Linked DNA regions of Companilactobacillus allii. The protein of the gene in region 2 interacts with the protein of the main gene of each other region in a pairwise test. Links are inferred from orthologs where the notes say so. Each region holds a gene or a part of one and is shown on either strand. Other genes may lie near its edges.

Region 1 (5,595 bases), 1.8 Mb from region 2 along the record:
CAATCAATTTTCATTATCAAAAAGAAAATATAATAAAATACTTAATACTAAGTATATTCCTGCCAAAAAATACCCATAACGTCCATATTTAACAAACACGCTAATAACAAATATTACTGGGAAAATTGCCAAGTTGAAAAAAGACAACTGATATTTTCTTGTAAACCAGCCAATAAAGCCGGAAAAAATCACATTGATTACAAAGAATAACCAGACAATTCTATTTGTTCTACCCAAATTAAATAAATTGAATAATATAGGCATGATAAATACTAAGACGATAGATATTAGTGCAATATAAGTAGATTTAGATTTTTCAACTTTGTTCCAAAGATTCTTCATTTTTATTCCTCATTTTGAATTAAGTTCATAGCTATATGATAGCACTGATAGGAAATACATCGGTGCTGTTTCAGCCCGCATTATTCTTGGGCCCAATCCGATCGATACAAATCCGTTAGATTCCAAATCAGTTACCTCATCAGAGGAAATTCCACCTTCAGGACCAAATACACAAACGACTGAATTATGCGGTTTATTCAGTGATTGAGCAAGAATACTGCTCTCACCATCTTTAGCCGACTCTTCATAAGCTATTAATTTCAAATCCTCAGTAAATTTATTTAACTCTGAAATATCTTTTAAGTAAATCACTTCAGGTATGATACGTCTCTTTGATTGTTGAGCCGCATTTTTTGCAATTTCTTGTAAACGTAACATTTTCTTTTCAACTACATTGGACTTCCAGTGCATGATTGAATATTTCGAATTGAAAAAAACAATTCTCTTGGCTCCCAATTCAGTTGATTTCTGTGTTATCCATTCAACTTTATCTTTTTTAGAAAGTGAGCAAGCTATTGTTACATCTATTGGCATCTCAGTTGAAGGCTTGTCACTTTTAACTGTTTCAACTGAAATAAGCTTATTTTCTGCATCGATGTTCTTAATTGTAGATTCAAAAAGTTCACTATTTTCATCTACTAAATAAATCACATCACCTATTCTATGACGTAACACAGTTGCTACATGTTTATAAATTTCTTTATCAGAAATCTCAAATAATCCTTGTTTGATTGTTTCTTTAACGAAGTATTGCTCCATCTTGTTCCTCGATATCTTTTGTTCTCTTACAAATCATAGTTGACCAACCTTTCAAATGCAGGACTTCTATTGGAGAGAATCCATGTTCATTCATTTGATCAGTTATCAATTTTTCCTTTTCATTAATAATACCAGATAAAATGACAAAACCTTTACTATTTAAGTGAGATTCAATATCTGGAATAAATTGTTGAATAACATCTGCCAAAATATTGGCTACGATCACGTCAACTTTACCATCGAATCCATCCAAAAGAGAATTCTCAAATACTTCTATATCTTCACAACCAGGGTTTAATTTGATATTTTCTTTGGCTGCTTCTACTGCTTCGGCAGCTAGATCAAATGCCTTTATATCTTTCACACCTAGTTGACGTGCTTGTATGGAAAGTATTCCAGAACCTGTACCAACGTCATACAATGAATTAACATTGCCAAGAATCATCTCTAGTGCCTGCATACAAGAAAATGTTGTGGGATGTGTTCCAGTACCAAAAGACTTGCCTGGATCCATAACAATAATATGTTCATCTTTATTATCTGGCGTATAGTCAACCCAGTTTGGTACCACTGTCAAATAATGACTGATATGAACTGGGTGATAATATTGTTTCCACTCATTCTCCCAAGAAGATTCATCAACTGAGCTCTCTTTTATCTCAACACCATCAACATTAAATCCAAAGTTTGATAATTTATCGATCTCACTACGTAATTTTTCAATTAATCCTGAATCATAGCTGTCTTCATCAAAATAAGAATTTACTTTTGTTTTTACTTCGTCATTATCATCATCAACTATCTCAACACCATTAGCACCAATTCCTATAAAAGTATCAGAAATAATCTCTTCATTTAAAGTACTAGGAATCAATACACTAACCTTTTTCCAAATCATAATTTACCTCCGCTTCGTTAACTATAAGATTACTAGAACTTGGACATAAAAAAAAGACGTTTTTCGCGTCTTATCCCATATATGATTGAACTTCATTCATAAAGTCTATCTCGCTATCACGAATTACTGCACGTGCCTTGGCTACTTGTGGTTTATTTACCATGTTATTTTCATAGTCTAGGTAGTTTAAGGCATCAATTAAAGCTACGAAGTAATTATTCAAACTATCGTAAAATTCTGTTTCCTCTAAATGATACTTTGAAATGTATGAATTACCCAACTTAATAAAACGTTTGATATTTATCACGTAGTTATCAGCTAGGCGAGAATAAGTTTCATAAGTCAAAGCCTCTCCTCTTTCAATGAGGTTCATAGTTTTAAAATATTCAACGAATACATCCCTATAAGTTAAAAATCTTTCTACAAAAACATTTGTTTCCAATATATGTGTGTTCTCTGCATTAATGAAATTCATAAATTCTCCACCTCAATTTCTTTTTTTATATAATATCATAAATATTTAATTATGCAAAGCATAATTTTATTCTTATATATGTATTAGAAAAAAATAAAGTATCAGATTCGATACTTTATTCCTTATTGTTCTTAACATTTTTAATACCAGTCGCCTGTTTTCTCAAAGCTTCATTATCCTTAAAAAGTCTTTGTGCCTCAGATAGTTTTTCTGGACTCTTTTTGATTTCTTGTGATATTTTGCTAAAGTCATTATCAGCAGGGTCAATTTCTTGCTTGTGTCTAAAAAAACTCATAATTATCGCTCCTTCATTTATAACGTTAACCATTATATAACAATAATTAAAAATTATTAATTATTTCTGAGTTGTCAGCATCCCTTACTTTAAAAAATATATCAGTTTGTTATCATAGATGGTATATAGACAGTCAGGTGGAAATATGAGTAAGAAAAAAAACAAAATACAAAAAACACTAGTAGAAAAAATTCTTGATAAAAAAAAGGTTGAATACGAACCTATGACCTTCCCGACCCAAGCATCCGGTGATACACAAGAACTCGTCAACGATGGTAGCGAAAAAGATGGTTATAAAATTTACAAAACTCTTGTATTGACGGGCAATAAAACCGGTCCACTTGTAGGGATGTTACCTTTGGATAAACACATCAGCTATAAATTGCTAGCCAAATTATCAGGTAACAAAAAAGTAGGCATGGTTCCTTTAAAAGATCTAGTAAAGACTAGTGGCTTTGAACATGGTGCAAATAGCCCCGTCGGTATTCGTTCACTACATAACTACCCTATTTATTTTGATACAGAAGCTGACAAAGCAGATAAGATCATAGTTTCAGCTGGAAAGCTCGGTCAATCTCTTTTAGTTGAACCACATGACTTAGCCAAATCAGTTGAGGCAACCTTTGGAAAATTTGCTGTAGATGAACCTGAAGCATAATTTATTTTGGATACAAAAAAGATCGAGACATAATTGTCTCGATCTTTTTATTTTTAAGCAGCGTGTTTAAGATTTGCAATAGCTTTTTCAATGGTTGTACCGTTACCAAAGCGATTGCTATTATTAATATCAACTGCTGTGAATAATTGATTATCTAAATCTAATAGAATTCTATATCTCATATTATTCACGCCTCCTTTTTGTTCCGTTTCAAGAGGTAGCGATAGCTGTTACTATACTAGGTAAAAACACCATAGTCAAGTTTTTTCTTAAATTCTTGACAATAAGTGTCATAAGTAAGATTATATAGGCACACATTAAGAAGGAGATTTTCATGGCCGAAACACTATTAAATATTTTGAAATGGGTTGTAATTATTGCAGTAGCCGGATTTTTCATCATACATCTAGTAATTCCTATGATTGTTATTTTGGCAATTGCCGGTGTGATTTACTATCTATATCGTAGACATAAAGCAAATCAATATACACCTGAGGGTCGTAAAAAAGTAAATTAAAAAAAAGAGTGTGAAAATGCACGGGCAATTTCCAAACATTAACGTAAATAATTTCGGTATTCGCGAAAGTGAATATCGGAATTATTTTTGTTAAGTGGAAAAAATTGTGCATTTTCACACGTTTTCACTGCAAATTTGAGTAAAAACGAAGTTTGTCACAACACTTTTAACTTATTCTTGGATATAAGGGACTCCAGCTTGATCAGCAGCCAAACGATCAAGTCCTTCTGTGATGGCATCTTCTGCATCAGTAACGTATGAATTTTCGAATTCTAGTACGTCGCCTTCAATTTCGCCTTCTATGTCTAATTGTGCAATCATCGGATTGATCATACCGATATATGATTCTGAATCTGATTCTGAGTATTCACCCAATCCCATGAAGTAGAATTGACCAATCATCATAAAGGAATCCATCAAATCAATCTTAAAGCTACTCTCAGGGTTACCATACTCAACCCATGGATAACGATCTGACAATTTATTAAGGATCTCAATCATATCTAAAAGAGAGTCATAGGCATTAACATGAGACTTCTTGTAATCATCAAACTCAGCCTTAACGCCATCTTCTTCATTAGTCGATTGGAATAAAATGGCTTGTTCCAAAGTAATGGCTCCAATACCTTTTTTCGTAATATTTCCATTGAACCTAGCAAATTCATAACTTAGATCATAGAGGATTTGTGTGCAATCATATGAAATATTCTTATATGACATTAATTCCATTCTACTATCGGCGTCATCTACTAGATTCAATTCAGTATTAACTGCCACTTCAATTTTTTCAACCCATTCAATAACTTCTCCATATCTATTGGCAAAATTCATAGAATTAGTCATTAAGTAGTCTTCAAATGTCATATTCTTATTATCGTCCATGCTATTTCTCCTTAGGGGTATTTTTATCAGACGTAAACGAAATAATTATTAATAATAAACCTGCTCCAACTGCTGACCAAAGGTAATTATTCGTAAACCAGTTGAAGATAAAACCTAATAGAGCAACAATCAGCAGAAAGATTCCTAAATATCTGTCAATTTTCATCAATAAATTCAATTTTTCTTCCTCTTTTGTTACCGTTTTTCAAAAAAATAATAATATAATGTTACTATTGAACTATCTACTATTATACATAATATACACGTGGAGGACTAGAAAATGGAAAAGAATGAAAGATTAGAGATCCTGGATGATTTAATCAAACTGAATACTGTTAATGGTAATGAAGAGGTCGTAGCTAACTATTTGAAGGACCTTTTTGAAAAACATAACATCCAAACAGAATTGGTGGAATATGACAAGGGTCGTGTAAACTTAATCGCCACTGTTAAAAATAGCGATGGTCCTATTCTCGGATTCACCGGTCACGAAGATGTTGTGGCTCCAGTTGATGAAAGTAAGTGGAATTACAACGCAGCCTTTAACCCTAAACATATTGACGGCAAAATATTTGGCCGTGGAACATCTGATATGAAAGGTGGACTAGCCGGAATGGCTATTTCCTTGATAGAATTGAATGAGGATGACTCATTCAAAGGAAATATTAAGTTCATTGCTACTGTTGGTGAAGAGATGGGTGAATTAGGAGCAAAACAATTATCTGATGCTGGATATGCAAACGATTTGTCAGCTTTAATTGTTGGTGAA
Region 2 (6,021 bases):
CAATAGTTCTACAAGCTTCTTCTATTGCAATTATTTCAGCATGCTTAATAGCATCCTGAGTCTCTTCTCTTTCGTTAGATCCACGACCAATTACTTCACCAGTTGTATTATTAACAATAATACAACCGATTGGAACCTCTGATCTACTCTTGGCTTTCAAAGCTTCACCAATAGCTTCGTCCATATAATTATTAATTTGTTCTTCCGAAAAAATCATATTATTATGCCAACTTGCTTCTCAAGATATAATATCCCTTAGATTTAGTAACGACATCAACATTACCATAAGTAGCTTCCATTAATTTTTTAGCTGATGGAGCACCTTGTTTCTTTTGAATAACTATCCATAGCTCGCCGTTTGCCACTAAGTGACTTGCAGCACCACTAATTATTCCAGAAACAACATTTTTACCAGCACGGATTGGTGGATTAGAAACTATCAATGAATAATTTTCAGTAACTTTTTCATACATATTGGATTCAAAAATATTAATATTATTCACTTTATTGGATTTAGCATTCTTTTTAGCAAGATCTATAGCACGTAAATTAACATCCGTCATGTCTACATTACGCTGGTCTTGTTCTTTTGCTAGAGACAACCCGATTGGTCCATAACCACAACCTACATCTAAGATATTACCCGCAGGAATGTTTTCAAAATCAATTGCCTCAATCAAAACTCGTGATCCAAAATCCACTGTTTGTCGTGAGAATACCCCACTATCTGAAGTAAAGGTAAAATTATTATTTCTTAAAGTAAAATTGAAATCTTTTAGTTCATGTTCTAGATCAGCTGAATTCTCAAAATATTGATTAGCCATATTGGTTTCCTTCCTAAACGAAAATGAGAACAAAAAAATAATCCTCTTACGAGGATTAATTTTATCATAATAAACTTATTAAAAGTTATTATTTCAATGTAACTGTTGCGCCAACAGCTTCAAGTTTTGACTTCATGTCATCAGCGTCAGCCTTAGCAACGCCTTCCTTGATAACCTTAGGAGCACCATCAACAAGGTCCTTTGAGTCCTTCAAGCCAAGTCCAGTGATACCACGAACTTCCTTGATAACCTTAACCTTTTCTTGACCTGCTTCTGTAAGTTCAACATCAAATGAATCCTTTTCAGCAGCAGCTTCGCCACCTGCAGCAGCACCTGCAGCAACTGGTGCAGCAGCTGTAACGTCAAATTCTTCTTCGATAGCCTTAACAAGGTCGTTAAGTTCTAGAATTGAAGCATCTTTTAAATCATCGATAATCTTTTGTGTATCTAAAGCCATTTTAATGTCCTCCAAATTATGTTTGTTTTTTAATTAAGCAGCTGGTTCGTCGTCTTTCTTTTCAGCAACAGCTTTAACAGCCAATGCGAAGTCGCGAACTGGAGCTTGTAATACAGATACCAACATAGATAGCAAGCCATCTCTGTTTGGTAGTGTTGCAAGTGCTTGAATTTCTTCAAGTGTAGCAGCCTTGCCTTCGATGATTCCACCCTTGATTTCAACGGATTCAACATCTTTGGCATATTTAGCAGCAACCTTAGCAGGTGCAACTGGATCTTCATTAGAATAAGCGATGGCTGTTGGGCCAACGAAGAATTCTTCAAGACCATCTAATCCAGCTTCTTCAGCAGCACGTCTTAAGACAGTGTTCTTAATAACCTTCATAGTAGCACCTTGCTCACGTAATTCGGCACGCATAGAAGTAGCTTGTTCAACTGTAAGACCTAAGTAGTCAACAACAATAACTGACTTAGCATCCTTTAAACTAGCAGCAACTCCTGTAACTAGTGCTTCTTTTTGTGATAATTTTTCTTGCTTCATTTTTATGTTTCACCTCCACAATTTATTTAGTTAACTCTACAAATTTCGGCTAAAATAAAATCTCTGCGCCCGAAAGACACAGAGATTAATTAACAATCTTCTGGCCTCGGCAGGATATTAAGATTCACATCACCTGAGTCTTCGGTAGAAATCAACTATTGTACGTTATCATTATTTTGGTTATTAGTCAACACTAAGCGTTGATCTTTAGACCAGGGCCAAATGTTGATGTCATATTAACACTAACAATATAGTTACCCTTCAATGATGCTGGACGTGCCTTTGCGATAGTTTCGTAGAATGCGTCAAAGTTAGCAGCAATCTTCTCTGTATCAAATGACAATTTACCAATAGGTGCGTGAATCAATCCATTAGGATCTACACGGTAAGTAACTTGTCCAGCCTTAACATCGTTAACAGCCTTTGTAACATCCATTGTTACAGTACCTGTCTTAGGGTTAGGCATCAAGCCTTTAGGTCCAAGTACACGACCTAAACGTCCAACTTTAGCCATCATTGGTGGTGTTGCAACAGCAACATCAAAGTCCAACCAGCCATCTTGGATCTTTTCAACAAGATCATCAGAACCAACGATGTCAGCACCGGCAGCTTCAGCAGCCTTTGCTTGTTCACCTTCAGCGAAAACGATAACCTTTTGTGATTTACCTGTTCCGTTAGGTAGAACAAGTGCACCACGAATTTGTTGATCAGCTTGTTTTGGATCTACATCCAAGTTAATAGCAACTTCAACAGTTGCGTCAAATTTTGCGTAATTTACTTTCTTAAGTAAGTCAGCAGCTTCTGAAGCAGTGTAAGATTTGTTCTTATCAACTTGCTTCATAGCTTCTATATAATTTTTTCCATGCTTAGCCATGCTAAGTTCCTCCTTGCTTTGTGGTCATATTGGGGATTTTCCCCTCCCACTTGTTAGGAATACTTTCGTATCCTTATAAACTGCTTGTCTAGTCTTCTACTGTAAAGCCCATACTTCTTGCAGTACCAGCGACCATACGCATTGCAGATTCAACACTTGCAGCGTTTAGGTCTTTCATCTTGGTTTCAGCAATTTCGCGAACTTGGTCGTTTGTGACTTTGGCAACTTTATTTTTGTTAGGTTCGCCAGAGCCCTTTTCAACACCAGCAGCCTTCTTCAATAGAACTGCTGCAGGTGGTGTCTTAGTAACGAAGTCGAATGAACGGTCTTCATATACTGAAATAACAACAGGAATAATCATTCCTTGTTGGTCTTGTGTACGTGCATTAAAGTCCTTTGTAAATGCAACGATGTTAATACCAGCTTGTCCTAAAGCAGGACCAACTGGTGGAGCTGGAGTAGCCTGACCAGCAGGAATTTGTAATTTTACTACGTTAGCAACTTTTTTAGCCACGGTGCATACCTCCTTAGTCCGTGATGTGGTAATATTGAGAATCTAAATTTTCTCTCCCACATGCATGTTTAAAAAACATACCATGTAATAGTAGCACGGATTATATCCATTATCAATATTATTTATTATTTTTGTACGTCACTAAAGTCAACTTCTGTACTAGTCATACGACCAAACATATCGACATCGACCTTAAGTTTATCGTGATCTGCATCAATCTCTGTAACTTTACCAGTCATTTTTGAGAATGCACCTTCAATGATAGTTACACTTTCACCAACTTCAAAGTCGTTTCCGGCTTCAACACTGATTCCAAGATCATCTAGAATATGATCGATTTCTTCTGGTAATAGTGGTGCTGGCTTACTACCTGAACCGTGGCTTCCAACAAATCCAGTAACACCAGGTGTATTACGCACAACGAACCAAGATTCATCGCTCATAACCATCTCAACCAAAACATATCCTGGGAATGTTTTCTTCATTTCTGTCTTTTGTTTACCATTTTTTGTTTCTGTCTCTTCTTCTTCAGGAACAACTGCACGGAAAATATAATCTTCCATACCCATTGATTGGGCACGTGATTCTAAGTTCTCTTTAACCTTGTTTTCGTATCCTGAATAAGTATGTAGAACATACCATTGTTTATCGCCAGCTTCAGCCATAATTTCCTCCAAAAAAATCAAAATAAAAAAACTTCGAACAAAGCCGAAGTTTTCTCTCATTAATTCAATCATATCAAATTATTGAATTAGTTACAATGTTATTTGCTTCCCATAATGAATTGTTGCAATAAGGCAACCAATGCCCAGTCAACAGCTGCAAAGAAGATAGCGTACATCAATGATGTTGCTACAACAGTCCATGTATCACGTCTGTTTTCCTTAGCAGTAGGCCAAACAACTACTTTCATTTCTTTTTTAACGCTACCGAAAAATTTAAATAATTTCATTTAGTCCTCCAAATTAACGTGTTTCTTTATGTAAGGTATGTTTACCACAATGTTTACAAAATTTCTTAACTTCTAGACGTTCGGTTCTATTAGGATTCTCAGAAATCGTGTAATTTCTTGATCCACAAACGCTACAAGCTAATGCTACTTTTCTTAATCCCATGATTCTCTCCACATTCTATGCAGTTTATATCTTTACTAGTATAGATTTTTAATACATAAATGTCCATGACAAACACATGACAAATTATAAATATTGCATCATTTTCATCCTACAACGACTTGCTGCACGATTTAACTGGTTTGAATTACAGCTTCCAATTTCACATGCAATTTGCAATTTTACTTCCCCAAGTAAAAATTGCAAGGCCACAAGCTCCAGTGCACTTAGTTCAGAAATAGCTTCCTCAAGATAGCTAGAAGTATTTAGCAAATGAACATAATTTTGAATAAATTCTGCTGGATCATTGCTCTCAATTAACAATTCATATGAACACGCAAATTGGTTAGCTTGTCGTTTAAATGTGTTCTCTCTTCTGACAATATCAATAATATGATTTTTAAATTTTAATTTAAAAAAGCTTCCAAACTTCGAACCACTCGCACCATCAAAAATTTGACAGGTTGAGTAACATACTAAAAGTGCTTCTTGATACCAATCATTTCGATCATAAAGGCCAATTTTATATTGAAAATACATATTGTCAATCATCGGTTTATAACGTTGAACTAGTGATTCTAATGCTTCATTGTTTTTCTCCTTTACTAACTCAATTAGTTCTACTTCAAAAGTGTTCATAAATTATCCCCTAAATTATTTTGTAACTGTATTACATATTTAAAATTAACACGGATTTTATGCCTTTTTAAGAGAACATTTGTTTACAAAAAGTTCGTTAAAACTTTAATCCGTTGGGGAATGAAAACCATATTACAAAAAAAGATTCCACTATATTAGTGAAATCTTTTTTTATTATTATGAATGTCTTGAAGCAAATGCTTGATACAACAATACACCTGTTGCAACACTAGCATTTAAACTTTGAACATGTCCAACCATTGGTATGCTTAAAGTTTGGTCTACTTGCTTTTGAACTAAAGGAGACACTCCTTTACCTTCATTACCTATAACTAATGCCACAGCACCTTTAGCGTTCCATGTACGATAGTTATTACCTTCCATGGCTGTACCAAATATCCAGATGTTTTGTTTTTTCAAATCATTAATTGTATTAACTAAATTAGTAACACGAACAACTGGGACGTGCTCAACTGCACCTGTAGATGTCTTAGCAACAACAGATGTCAATCCGGTCGATCTGTGCTTTGGCACAATAATTCCGTGCACGCCAACTGCATCTGCTGTTCTTAATATCGATCCTAAGTTATGTGGATCTTCAATTTTATCTAATATCAAAATGAATGGATCTTCATTCTTTGCCTTTGCGGCCTTAAAAATATCATCTAATTCTGCATATTGATAAGGGGAAATATAGGCTGCCATCCCTTGATGATTACCACCGTTACTAATATCATCCAGTTTGTTCTTAGGAACTTCTTGAACGATCAGTTTACTACGTTTGGCCAACTCAATAACTTCACCAATGTGTGAACTCTTCAATCCCTTTTGTACAAGGACTTTATTAACTCGTTGACCAGCAGTTGGTGATTTTAATAATTCAACAACTGTGTGATGACCGAAAACTAGTTCACTTTCTTCACTGTTTTCACTTAAATTCTTCTGCATCTGTTTCCCCCGCTTCTACTTTTCCAATGCACCATTGTGCAAGTTCTTTAACACGATCTTTTTGATTGCTTACATCCAAATACCCAAATAATGCCTCAAATCCTGTAGACATA

What was found.
Region 1: the proteins of rplK (region 2) and prmA interact in binary tests that used the Escherichia coli proteins (3 or more experiments, as listed by UniProt). The link is inferred for Companilactobacillus allii from one-to-one orthologs.

Annotation. Positions count from the first base shown.
Region 1 is NZ_CP019323.1:1,912,792-1,918,386, reverse strand. What follows is about bases 41-2,866. They hold prmA (50S ribosomal protein L11 methyltransferase), read right to left. Parts: upstream 2,000-2,866; coding sequence 1,082-1,999; downstream 41-1,081. Other genes in these bases: BTM29_RS09475 (hypothetical protein), read right to left, coding at 2,590-2,769; BTM29_RS09480 (hypothetical protein), read right to left, coding at 2,070-2,474; BTM29_RS09490 (RsmE family RNA methyltransferase), read right to left, coding at 352-1,101; BTM29_RS09495 (hypothetical protein), read right to left, coding at 41-342. Also shown: more of BTM29_RS09495, read right to left, coding at 4-40; BTM29_RS09470 (YbaK/EbsC family protein), read left to right, coding at 2,915-3,427; BTM29_RS13090 (hypothetical protein), read right to left, coding at 3,481-3,609; BTM29_RS09465 (hypothetical protein), read left to right, coding at 3,762-3,944; BTM29_RS09460 (hypothetical protein), read right to left, coding at 4,116-4,826; BTM29_RS09455 (M20/M25/M40 family metallo-hydrolase), read left to right, coding at 5,107-5,595. UniProt on the Escherichia coli protein: Methylates ribosomal protein L11.
Region 2 is NZ_CP019323.1:67,291-73,311, forward strand. The notes cover bases 1,497-4,330. They hold rplK (50S ribosomal protein L11), read right to left. Parts: upstream 3,210-4,330; coding sequence 2,784-3,209; downstream 1,497-2,783. Other genes in these bases: rplJ (50S ribosomal protein L10), read right to left, coding at 1,497-1,821; rplA (50S ribosomal protein L1), read right to left, coding at 2,015-2,695; nusG (transcription termination/antitermination protein NusG), read right to left, coding at 3,335-3,874; secE (preprotein translocase subunit SecE), read right to left, coding at 3,973-4,161; rpmG (50S ribosomal protein L33), read right to left, coding at 4,175-4,324. Outside these bases: BTM29_RS00350 (nucleoside deaminase), read right to left, coding at 1-217; BTM29_RS00355 (class I SAM-dependent methyltransferase), read right to left, coding at 222-824; rplL (50S ribosomal protein L7/L12), read right to left, coding at 913-1,281; more of rplJ, read right to left, coding at 1,315-1,496; BTM29_RS00395 (sigma-70 family RNA polymerase sigma factor), read right to left, coding at 4,409-4,960; 23S rRNA (guanosine(2251)-2'-O)-methyltransferase RlmB, read right to left, coding at 5,138-5,908; BTM29_RS00405 (Mini-ribonuclease 3), read right to left, coding at 5,889-6,021. UniProt on the Escherichia coli protein: Forms part of the ribosomal stalk which helps the ribosome interact with GTP-bound translation factors.